Gemmatimonas sp.: one gene and its partner. The protein of the gene in region 2 interacts with the protein of the main gene of each other region in a pairwise test. Links are inferred from orthologs where the notes say so. Each region holds a gene or a part of one and is shown on either strand. Other genes may lie near its edges.

Region 1 (5,604 bases), on a different replicon or contig from region 2:
CGGGCCGCGTCCATCGCCTGCGCGCGGTGTGCGTGCGCCGCGACGATGGCAACGCTGGCCTCGCCGATCTCGAGTGCGCCCACTCGGTGTTCGACCACGAGCCGCAACCCCGCGCTACGCGCACACGTTTCCTCCGCGATCGCCCTCAGCTCGGACTCGGCCATCGGCACGTACGCCTCATAGTCCATCCCGCTCACCGGGCGCCCGTCGTTCAGGTCGCGCACCGTACCCAGGAACAGCGACACGGCGCCAACGCCTGGGGCCTGCGCACGGGACAGGAGCGCCCCCACGTCGATCGGCGCCGCCACGATCGCCACATGCAAGACGCCGCTCTCGACCATGGTCATCCGCCCGCCACCGGAGGAATCAGCGCGATCTCATCGCCGACCTGCACGGCGACGTCCTCGCGGACCCAGGTGCGATTCACCGCAACGAGTGGCGCCGCCGGCAGACGATCGCCGCCGGGCATGGTGCGGATGACACGCACGAGGTCGGCCACCTGACACGGTGCCTCGAGAGGTACCTCGAGGCGGCGGGCGCCAAAGGCGTCGGCGTACGACGCGAAGAGAAGGACGGGAATGCTCATGTCGTGTACAAGATAGCCTTCGGTACCGCGTTCGGTTCCGTCAGTGACACAATACACTGACGCCCCGCTCGCGAAACGCGCGGCGGGGCGTTGCCAGACGATGCAACTCAAGCGCGAGGGCCGCACTACGCCTCGTGCATCTCGTCGCCTTCCTCGTCCTCAAGCATGCTCTCGTCCACGCCGGCCACCATGGCGCGCAGTTCCTTGCTCGGCTTGAACACGGGGACAGGACGCGCTGACACCTCGACCGGCGAGCCGGTGCGTGGGTTGCGCGCCATCCGCGTCTTGCGCTGCCTGATCTTGAACGTGCCGAAACCACGCACTTCTATATTTTTCTGCTCTTGAAGGGCTTCCTTGATCGCATCAAGAAACGCGTCAACCACCCGCGCACAATCCTTCTTAGAGATGGTCGGTCCGGCCGTCCGCGCGATACGCGCCGTGACGTTCTCAACCAGATCGGCTTTCGTCATGGACTCTACCAAGGGGTCGACGTGCCGTCCCAGTTTCGGGAGCAGCCGGCACGCATCGAAGATCGAGCGAAGGAAGCGAACGTAGGACCTTAGTGCTTATCAGTCAAGCGTTTGGGTCACTTCACTGCCGACGATTTCTCAGGGCCTCGAGAAACCGATCGAACAATGGGACCGCGTCGTGTGGTCCCGGCGCCGCCTCCGGATGGTACTGCACCGCAAAGATCGGTAGCGTCCGATGACGCAACCCTTCGACAGTGCCATCGTTGAGGTTGATGTGCGTGATGGCAAGGTCCGGCGCTCCCTCGACCCCCTCGATCGACCCGACCACAGCGAATCCATGGTTCTGAGACGTGATCAGCACCTTGCCTGTCGCGAGATCCTTCACCGGCTGGTTTCCGCCCCGATGTCCGAACGGCATCTTCTCGGTGCGCGCCCCGAAGGACAAACCGATCAGCTGATGTCCGAGACAAATGCCGAACATCGGCGTTTGGGTCGCGGCGATCTCACGAATGGTGGCCGGTGCATAGGTCACTGCGTCCGGATCGCCGGGACCGTTGGACAAGAACACCCCATCGGGGTTCATCGCGAGCACGCGGTCTGCCGGCGTGTCCGACGGTACGACGGTCACGCGGCAATCATGCGCCTCAAACAAGCGCAGGATATTCCGCTTGATCCCGTAGTCGTAGGCCACGACGTGATACGTCGCGTCGGGCTTGCCCCAGGAGTACGCCTCACGGGTTGACACGACGGTCGCCAGATCGAGCCCTTCCATGCTCGGGCAGCCTTCAAGCACCGCTAGCGCTTCACGCGAGGGCGTCTCACCCAGCCCGATCACGCCACGCATGACGCCGGCAGCGCGGAGATGCTTGGTGAGGCGTCGCGTGTCAACCTCGGTCAGCACGGGCACCTGATGCTCCTCGAGCCATTCGCGCAGACCGCCGGTGGCGCGCCAATTCGAGTAGGTCGGTGAGAGCTCGCGAACTACGACGCCAGCAACCTGCGGTTTCGCCGATTCGGGATCTTCGGTATTCACGCCGTAATTGCCGATCTGCGGAGCCGTGAGCACGACCGTCTGTCCGCGATACGAGGGGTCCGTGAAGACTTCCTGGTAGCCGGTCATATTGGTTGTGAAGACGACTTCCGCCACAGTCGGCGCAGTCGGTCCGACGAGTCGGCCGAGAAAAAGGGTTCCGTCCTCGAGGAGGAGGAACCCCTTGGGAGGCAACGTGCTCACGCGTCGGTTACGGCTGCTTGGCGGGTGCCGTCGGCGCGGCCGGAGCGGCGGGCTGTTGCGTCAGCGGCGCGGCGGGAGCAGCGCCACCGGCGGGGGCGGACGACGGCGCTGTGGGTGTTGCCAGCTTGTCGAGCACCGACTTGGGCGCTGTGCCACGCGAGGACATGATCTGGAGGATGAACGCGAGGCCGAGGAACACACCGCCACACCACCAGCTTGCCTTCGTGAGCAGGTTGCCCGCCTGACGCGTACCGATCACGGAGTCAGACGACGAGCTGGCCCCGCCGAAGCTCGCCGCCAACCCACCGCCCTTACCGGACTGAAGGAGCACGGCGATCGCGAGAATGATCGCGTCGAGAATGAGCAGAGTCAGCAGGAACGTGTACATATCACGAAGCCGGAATCGAGTGCGTTCAGAGTGCGCGAAAGCCGCGCCAGTCTTCAAACATGGCTGAGGGGATGTGTCGAGGCAAGTCCTTCCCCACCCAACAGTTGCGACGGGTTGGATGGGGTACCGGGCAGGACTCAGCTGCGGACGATGCTCGCCCAGCTGTCGGCGTCGAGCGATGCGCCGCCTACGAGCAGCCCATCGACGTCGGGGGCCGCCAGCAACGTGGCCGCGTTCCCGCGGTTGACCGACCCGCCGTACAGAATTGGAACGCCGGCCGCCGCCTTCTCTCCGAGTCGGCTGCCGAGGGCGGCGCGGAGCACGCTGTGAATAGCGCTGGCGTCCTCAGGTGTGGCGGTACGACCCGTGCCGATGGCCCACACGGGCTCATAGGCGAGCATGATTCCTGCCGCCTGACTGTCGTCCAGCTCGGCCAGGCCAGCCGTCAGCTGCCGCTCGACCACCGACGCCGTAGCCCCGGCCTCCCGCTCGTCCAGCGTTTCACCGACACAGAGCATGGGCACGAGACGGGCCTGGCAGATCAACGCCATCTTCTTCGTCGTCATCTCGTCCGATTCGCCGAACACGTGCCGACGCTCGGAGTGACCGACCAGCACCACACGGGCGCCGACGTCGCGCGCCATGAGCACCGAGTTCTCACCAGTGAACGCGCCCTGCGCTTCCGAGTGCACGTTCTGCACGCCGACCCAGATGTCCGGTCGTTCACGCAATCCATCCGCGACCGTCGTCACCGTGAGGGCCGATGGAAAGAAGATCAGCGTGCGGTCGTTCATCTTCGGCGCCTGCGCGAGGAAGCGCTGGAGAAACGCTTTCGCGTCGGTTGGGCCGTGATTGAGCTTCCAGTTGGCGGCGATGACGGGCTTGTGATGCATGGGCAGGACGTGACCGGTGAGGTGGTGAGTACGGAACGCAGATCGACGATCAGCGACGATCGAGCGCGGAAACGCCGGGAAGCTCCTTCCCTTCGAGGAACTCAAGCGAGGCGCCGCCGCCGGTCGACACATGCGACATCTTCGACTCGAGTCCAGCCTCCGCCACCGCCGCGGCGGAGTCGCCGCCACCGATGATCGTGGTGGCACCATGATCGGTGGCCACCGCCATCGCCCGCGCCACCGCGAAGGTGCCTGCGTCAAACGGTGGCTTTTCGAATACGCCCATCGGTCCGTTCCACAGCACGGTGCGCGCCGACTCGATCAAGGTGCGGTACTGCTCCACGCTGGCCGGGCCGATGTCGAACATGGCCTCGCCGGCTGGAATAGACTCGCGACCGACCACGCGCGCGGCGCTTCCCGCGTCCATCGACGGCGCGATCACGGCATCGACCGGAAGCACCAGCTTGTGTCCAGCGCGTGCCAGCAGGTCCTTCGCCATCTCGAGTCGATCGGGCTCCACCAGCGAGTTGCCGGTTTCGCAGCCCATCGCGCGAAAGAAGGTACACGCCATCGCTCCGCCGATCAGCAGGTGATCGACCTTGGGCAGGAGGGCTTCCACGACGTCGATCTTACCCGAAATCTTGGATCCGCCGAGAATGGCCACGAATGGACGCGCGGGAGCCGCGAGCGCGCCGCCCAGATACGCGAGTTCGGTTTCCATCAGCAATCCCGCGACGGCCGGCCGGCAGTATTTCGCCACGCCGGCGGTGCTGGCATGCGCGCGATGCGCCGCACCGAACGCGTCGTTCACGTACAGATCACCCAACTCGGCAAGCTGCTGCGAGAGCGCGTCATCGTTCTGCTCTTCACCGGCGAGGAAACGCGTGTTCTCGAGCAAGAGCACTTCCCCGTTGGGAAGCGCATGCGTGGCCGCCACGGCAGTGGCGCCGACCGTCTCGCCTAGGAAGTGCACGGGGCGCGGCAGCAACCGCGTCAAGCGAGCAGCAATCGGCGCCAACGAATATTTGGCCTCGGGCGCTCCCTTCGGCCGTCCGAAGTGCGCCAGCAGCACGACCTTCGCGCCCTGATCGAGCAGCGTCGTAATCGTGGGCAGCGCGGCTGTGATACGCGTGTCGTCGCTGACCGCACCGGCCTCGTCGAGCGGCACGTTGAAGTCGACGCGCACGAGGGCGCGCTTGCCAGCAAGGTCGGCAGCGGAGAGATCGCGAATGGTGCGAGTCGTCATGGCGGGAAATTACGACGGAAGTGATGTCGCGAGCGAACGGCCCAGCAACGCACGAGCCCCGGCACGCAGGCACCGGGGCTCGTGAACGAACACGCGAACAGGTTGAACGAACGAGCGCGTGCTAAAGCCCGGAGCGCTTAGAGGCGAGCGCCGACGAAGCGCAGCATGTCGACACAGCGCGACGAGTAGCCCCACTCGTTGTCGTACCAGCCGGAGATCTTCACGAGCGTGCCGTCGATGACGATCGTGCTGAGCGCGTCGAGAGTGCACGAATGCGGATCGCCGACATAGTCGATGGAGACCAGCGGCACCTCGCTGTAGCCCACAATGCCAACGAGAGAGGTCTCCGAAGCGCTCTTGAACGCCGCATTGACTTCTTCCTTCGTGACCTTGCGCTCGACGACGCAGGTGAGGTCGGTGAGCGACACATCGGGTGTCGGCACGCGCACGGCGATACCATCGATCTTGCCCTTTACTTCCGGAATCACGAGCGACGTAGCCTTCGCGGCACCGGTCGTCGTCGGGATCATCGACACCGCGGCCGCGCGGGCACGCCGCAAGTCCTTGTGCGGGAGATCGAGGATGGACTGATCGTTCGTGTAGCTGTGGATCGTGACCATCGATCCATGCACGAAGCCGAAGTTGTCACGGATGATCTTGACCATCGGCACGAGACAGTTGGTCGTGCACGACGCGTTGGAGATGATGTGATGCGACGCCGGATCGTACTTGTCGCTGTTCACGCCCATCACGATCGTGATGTCTTCGTTCGTGGCCGGTGCCGAGA
Region 2 (6,590 bases):
GGTGAGGACATCCCCCGCCATGGGCCGACTGCGATCTGCACTGGGTGTGCGAACGGCGAACGTTTCGGGATTGGAAATCGCGATCATGAGGTCGATGACGCGCGGCGGCATGCCTCCGTCCGCCAACCGCACGAGTTCCTTGCCGTTCACCGAGAACTGTTGCCGTGTTTCGGTCAGCCACGCTTCCGTCAAAGCGGCCGGCGCACGCTTCGCCACCGCGAGCACGTCGCTGTTGAGTAACGGGGCGCCGACCGCAAGACGTAGCGACGGCGTGGACGGGGCCGAACTGGCGCCGAGGCGCGCCCACTCGCCGAGGGAATCGACGACGTAGCGCAGCGTCATCACCGAGGTCGCAGAATTTCCGCCGACGTCGAGATGCTGCACCTGCATCCACTCACCAGCCGACGACATCGTCATCAATCCCGTCTCGAGCCGCTTGGCGCCTCGACCGCAGGACAGCTCCGCCTGCATGAGAAGTCGACGCTCATCCGGCATCCACGTCGCCGTCTCGGTGCCGGTGCAGCCGTCGATCGACTTCGGCATGCGCGTACCGGGAAGCGGCACGGCGGCTCGCGTCGCGACGTTAGCGCTGTCGAATACCACGAGGTCGACGCTTCCGGCGATCGTCGCCGAGGGCACGACGCAGGCCATGGAGGGTGGCTTTGGTGTCTGTCCAACGCCAGACCCTATCGACTGCGCCGACGGCGTCCAGCAGCCCATCCAAGGCTGAAACCGCGGGTCAACGGATTGCCCCGCGACTGACTGCGCCGACAGTACTCCGGCGCCGAGCATCGATGCGATCGCCGTGACGCGCGCCGTGCGCAGTGCACCAACGTGTTGGATCGAAGTCATGAGGTCGTCCTCAGAAGCGGAAGAGAAGGCCGGCGGTCAGGCCGACACCGGACAGATCGATCGGCGAGAAATCCCGAAAATCGGAGCTGAGCGCGCCACGCGCATGCTCGTAGCGCAACTCCGCATTGAGCCCGATGTGCGGCGTCAACGAATACGTCGTCCCGACGGAACCGAAGGCCATGGCCGACACGTCGGTGGACTTAAGCGCTGTACGGAATACGTCAAGCGTCTGGTAATCCACGAACTCCCCGTCCTGTTTGAACAGGTAGTACATCATCCCACCACCTGCCGCGAGGTACGGTGACAACTTGCTGGGCACCCACGCCAACTTGCTGATGCTGCGCCCTTCAGGACGCAGATGCAGTTTCAGCCCCGCCGTGATCGGAATGCGCCGGAACGTCGTGCGCTGTTCGATCGGCAAATCATCGGTGCCGATGAAGTCGCGATCCTCGGAGCGCTTCACGCGCGTGTTGATGCCGGTGCCGAGCAGCAGGTCGACTCGCGAATGAACACGAAAGGCCAGATCGGTCGCGAGCGAGAGACCGCTGAAGTCGCCGCGATCGACGGTAAGCCGATCGGTGACGAAGGAGAACACGTCGCTGGAGGCGCTCGCCCGAGAGAAGCCGCCGCGAATAGACCATGTCGCATGCGGTGGCGAGAACAAGAAGCCGTCGCCGCCGGTGGATTGTGCCGACAACGGCAGAGCGGGAGCAAGTACGGCCAATAGGCCGCAGAAAGACCTCATACGCATTGGAGGCGCTCACGGAAGGGGATTCCGTAAATATACCAGATGTTCCCGGTTCGGGTTCCACCAGCCCTGGCCGTCCGACTCCGGTCCCCCCGGCGGCCTACCCGACGCGACCCCTCCTGCCTCTCCGCTCTGTCGCGCCGGGCCGGGCCCGCTCGTGGGTTGCCCCACGATGCGCCCTAGCCGTCAGCAGCCTGTCAGCGGCTGCGTCAGGATGGCCCAACCCGGCGTGCAGCGTCTAGAGATTCACTCCGTGGCACTTCTTGAACTTCTTCCCGGAGCCACAGGGACAGGCGTTGTTCCGCGGCGTCGATTCCCAGCCTGGCGGTAGTGCTCCCCCACCCACCTCGAGAGACCGCACCGGTCCGGCGCCGACCACGGCAGGGGTACCGCGCGCGATCGGCCGCGCCGGCTCCGCCATGCCTTCGTCCGTCGACTCGTCGAAATCAACGTCGAGCTCCTCGTCGATCGCATCCACGAGCTCGAGTTCCTCGGCGGGGATGTCCTCCAGAATGCCGAGAGCATTGTACCGCTTGGTCGGACGCGTATCCTGCCGCGGGAATTCGTCCATCGGCGGTGCCGACTCGAAACTCTCCATCGGCGACGGCTCGAACACCAACTGCGCCTTGAGGAAGCGTTCGGTGAACGTGTTCGCGAGATCGTGCATGAGATCTTCGAACATCGTGTAGGCATCCTGCTTGTACTCGACGAGCGGGTCCTTCTGGCCCCACGACCGATAGTGAATCGACGCGCGCAACTGGTCGAGATCATAGAGATGATCCTTCCACTTCTCGTCGATCACGTTGAGCGTGACGAGCGAGAGGAGACGATCGGCGAAACCCTGCCCGCTCTCGTCGGTGACGGCGTTCAGGCTATCGAGCTTCTGGTCGAATGCCGCGCGCCCGGCCTCGACGGCAATCGCCTGCGCCTCCTCCACCGAGCCCGCACGCGCGCCTTCGGCAAAGGCCGACACCTGGAGCATGTAATGCATCAGGAGATCCTGCTGCACATACTCGAAGTCCCAATCTTCCTGCTTGTCGAAGGTGGCCAGCGCCTGCTCGACGCGACGCTGCACACCGCGGTCGATCATCTTGAGCGCCTCGCCCTTGAGCTCTTCACCGCCCTCGAGCGCGAAGGCACGCAGCGAGTAGATCACCTCGCGCTGCTGATTCATCACGTCGTCGTACTCGAGCAGCCGCTTGCGCGACTGGAAGTTCTGCAGTTCGACGCGCTTCTGTGCCTGTTCGATGGAACGCGAGATCAACGGATGCGCGAGCACTTCGCCATCCTGCGCGCCCATACGATCCATCAGTTTAGCAATCCGGTCGGACCCGAAGAGCCGCATCAGGTCGTCTTCGAGGGACAGAAAGAACTGCGACGCGCCGGGGTCGCCCTGTCGGCCGGACCGCCCACGAAGCTGGCGATCAATACGTCGTGATTCATGACGTTCGGAGCCGATGATATGCAATCCCCCGGTCTCCGAGATCTCAAGCTCCTTGCCATCGGGATCGGTGACAGTCGAAGCCTTCGCCTCAGTGACTCCGGCGCCGAGTTTGATGTCGGTGCCGCGACCGGCCATGTTCGTCGCGATCGTGATCGCGCCCGCATGACCCGCGCCCGCCACGATCTCGGCCTCGCGCTGGTGATACTTCGCGTTCAACACGTTGTGTTTGAGCCCGGCGCGCGCGAACAGTCGCGCCAGCGTTTCGGATGCTTCGACGCTGGCCGTTCCGACCAGCACGGGATACCCGAGCTCGTGGAGTCGCTTCGTTTCGTCGACGATCGCGTTGTACTTCTCGCGACGCGTTTTGTAGACGTAGTCCTGGCGATCATCGCGCGCGATCGGCCTGTTGGTCGGAATCACCGACACCGACAGACCGTAGATCTCGTGGAACTCGTTCTCTTCCGTTTCGGCCGTACCAGTCATGCCGGCCAGCTTCTCGTACATGCGGAAGTAGTTCTGAATCGTGATCGTGGCGAGCGTCTGCGTCTCGCCCTTGACCTGCACGCGCTCCTTGGCTTCGACGGCCTGGTGCAGCCCCTCGCTCCACCGGCGACCGGGCATGGTACGGCCGGTGAACTCATCAACGATGAGCACCTGCGCTTCTTGCACGACGTAGTTTACGTCACGCTCGTACAGGGCATGCGCGCGCAGCAGCTGATGGATGATGTTCAACCGCTCGCTCTTGAGCGCGTACTCGCGCTCGATCGCGTTGCGCTGCTCGAGGCGTTCCGTGGCGGAGATGTCATGATCGCGATCGAGCTTGCCGATCATGAGCGAGATGTCGGGGAGCACAAACTGGTCGTGCGCCTCGGGCGACAGATAGTCGAGCCCCTGCTCGGTCAGGTGCACGGTGTGCCCCCTCTCATCGAGCACGTAGAGCAGGTCGTCCTCGATCTCTCGATACGTCCGCTTGCTCATCGGGAGCTTCTTGTCCGAAATGATGTCGAGCTCCATGCGCTGTACGAGCTGCTTCACACCGGATTCCTGCAGCGCCTTCACGAGCCGCTTGTTCTTCGGGCCGCCAAGCTGCGCCTTGTAGAGCTTGAGCGCGGCGTCCTGCTCGTCCTTCGTCTCGAGCGCGCGCTCGCCTTCTCCGACGAGCGTGTTCACCAGCTCGGACTGGCGACGCACGAGACGCTCGACCGCGGTGTTGAACTCCGCATAGCGCCCGTCGCTCTCGTTGCCCACCGGGCCCGAGATAATGAGCGGCGTCCGCGCTTCATCGATGAGGATCGAGTCCACTTCGTCGATGATCGCGAAGATGTGCGTGCGCTGCACGCGCTGCTCAAGCGAGACCACCATGTTGTCGCGCAAGTAGTCGAAGCCGAACTCGTTGTTGGTACCGTACGCAATGTCGCAGCCGTACACCGCGCGACGCTCGTACGTACCCGGCTCGGTGTCGTCGAGGCAGCCGACCGTAAGTCCCAGCCACCGATACAGGTGCCCCATCCACTGCGAATCGCGACGGGCGAGATAGTTGTTCACCGTCACGAGATGTGCGCCGCGTCCCGGCAGCGCATTGAGATACATCGGGAGCGTGGCGACGAGCGTCTTGCCTTCGCCGGTCGCCATTTCGGCAATGCGGCCGAGGTGCAGCTGAATACCACCAATCAGCTGGACATCGTACGGCACCATGTCCCACGTGATCTCGTTGCCCGTCACCAGAACGGTAGAGCCTTTGAGTCGCCGGCAGGCCTCACGCACGGTGGCGAAGGCCTCCGGGAGCAGCTCGTCGAGCACGTCGGCGATGGCCGTGCGCAGCTCGCCTTCCACGCCGCCGCGACCATCGGCACCCTGCAGTTCGAGATCGATGCGTTCACGATCCGCCGCATCGGCGGAATCGTGCTTGGCGGCCTTGAGTTCGGCGATCCGCTGTTCGATCGGTCCGGTGCGTTCGGCCAGCATGCCGCGGAACTTGGCGGTCTGCCCTTGGATCTCTTCGTCGGACAACGAGGCGAGGCGCGCTTCGATCTCATGGATCTCGGACAGCACCGGCTGCACCCGCTTCCGCTCACGTTCATGACGTGTGCCGAACACACGTCCAATCAAGCCCTTCAGCATACGAACCTCATGGCAAGGGCGTCGCGACCGCGAAGTCCCCGTTCGCCATCAGGCGCGCGCTGGGCCCTCCGCAGTCGACAACTCCCGGGAATTCTCGAGATACAGTCCGGTGGTCGCTATGTACGTCGCCACGGGGTCCGGAACGAAGCCCCGAATGGAGCGCCCGTCCCGTACCCGTGCCCTGATTTCGGTTGATGACAGGTCGACGCGTCGCGTCGCCAGTCGTCGTGCCGTCGATGCTCCGATGCTTGCCAGCGGGCCGGCGAGCGCGGCGACATCGTGACCTCGGTCGGCGCGGTGCAGCACAACCAGCTGCACCATCGACAACAACCGAGTCACCTCGCGCCAACGCGGCAACGTGGAGACCACGTCATCGCCGACCAGCAGGTGAAGCATCGCCGACGGCCAACGTCGGCGCAGAGACTCCACGGTGTCAACCATGAAAGATAACCCGCCCCGATCGATTTCGATGGGGTCGACCTCGATGCGCGGGATCCCGCCGAAGCAGGCCTCAACCATCGCCAGCCGGTGCGCGGTGGGCGTCTGGTTCCCGCCCTTGAGCGGCTGTTGGGCCGCCGGCACGACGAGCAGACGATCGAGCGCGAGCTCGTCGAGGGCATCCTGCGCCACCAGGAGGTGGCCGACATGCGGCGGATCAAAACTTCCGCCAAGGATGCCGATGCGCATCGACGTCAGGCCGTGCGGGTCATCCGCGACGCACCGGACCTGGGCGTGCGTAGGCGACTGGCGACATGACCGCCGGAGGCGGCGCCTTGGCGGCGGTGGCCGAATCGGCGGGCTGGGCGCCGCAGGAGGCCTTGACTAACGGATCACCTGGGTACGCGCGCCACATGGCGGTACACGTTTCCGCGGCATCTTCCTTCCAGCGGATCTTTGTGTACAGCTCATGCAGCCGCAGCCACGAGAGGCGGGCCGCCTTTGTGCTCGGGTACGTGGTGACGACATCCTTGAAGTAGATGATCGCCGGGTCGATGGAGCGACGGACGCGCACGTAATGCACGCCGGTGTCGTAGTCCTTCTGCGCCATCCACTCTTCGAGCTGGACAATGCGCTTCTTGGCATCGTCCGTCTCCTTGCTCTCAGGATAGGACGACAGGAGCGCCCGAAGGATCGAGACGGCCTTCTGCCCATTCTCGGGGTCGAGGGACGGTCGACGCCACAGACTCTGGTAGCTACGGCCGACGCCCAGCATCGCGGTCGGCGCGAGCGTGTCGTCGGGGAAACCATCGGTGATCCGTTCGAACGCCTGCGCCGCGAGCAGGTACTCCTTCTGTCGCTCGTGTGACAGCGCCAAATAGAAGTACGCTGGAGCCAATAGCGGATCACGCGCCGACAGATCACTGGTCAGGCGCTCGAAGCCGATCTTCGCGTTGTCCCACTTCTGCCGCTGGAACTCCAGCAGGG

The links. Proteins that work in one complex are often made in the same cells at the same time.
Region 1: the proteins of secA (region 2) and secG interact in binary tests that used the Escherichia coli proteins (3 or more experiments, as listed by UniProt). The link is inferred for Gemmatimonas sp. from one-to-one orthologs.

What each region holds. Positions count from the first base shown.
Region 1 is NZ_JANPLK010000017.1:93,544-99,147, reverse strand. The notes cover bases 989-3,914. They hold secG (preprotein translocase subunit SecG), read right to left. Parts: upstream 2,679-3,914; coding sequence 2,298-2,678; downstream 989-2,297. Other genes in these bases: RMP10_RS05650 (phosphoglycerate kinase), read right to left, coding at 3,621-3,914; tpiA (triose-phosphate isomerase), read right to left, coding at 2,816-3,571; carA (glutamine-hydrolyzing carbamoyl-phosphate synthase small subunit), read right to left, coding at 1,178-2,290; RMP10_RS05670 (HU family DNA-binding protein), read right to left, coding at 989-1,056. In the rest of the region: RMP10_RS05680 (molybdenum cofactor biosynthesis protein MoaE), read right to left, coding at 1-347; RMP10_RS05675 (MoaD/ThiS family protein), read right to left, coding at 344-586; more of RMP10_RS05670, read right to left, coding at 712-988; more of RMP10_RS05650, read right to left, coding at 3,915-4,817; gap (type I glyceraldehyde-3-phosphate dehydrogenase), read right to left, coding at 4,955-5,604. UniProt on the Escherichia coli protein: Subunit of the protein translocation channel SecYEG. Overexpression of some hybrid proteins has been thought to jam the protein secretion apparatus resulting in cell death; while this may be true it also results in FtsH-mediated degradation of SecY.
Region 2 is NZ_JANPLK010000004.1:11,002-17,591, reverse strand. What follows is about bases 1,639-5,550. They hold secA (preprotein translocase subunit SecA), read right to left. Parts: upstream 5,166-5,550; coding sequence 1,839-5,165; downstream 1,639-1,838. Other genes in these bases: nadD (nicotinate (nicotinamide) nucleotide adenylyltransferase), read right to left, coding at 5,214-5,550. Also shown: RMP10_RS02195 (hypothetical protein), read right to left, coding at 1-852; RMP10_RS02190 (hypothetical protein), read right to left, coding at 863-1,603; more of nadD, read right to left, coding at 5,551-5,852; outer membrane protein assembly factor BamD, read right to left, coding at 5,872-6,590. UniProt on the Escherichia coli protein: Required for protein export, interacts with the SecYEG preprotein conducting channel.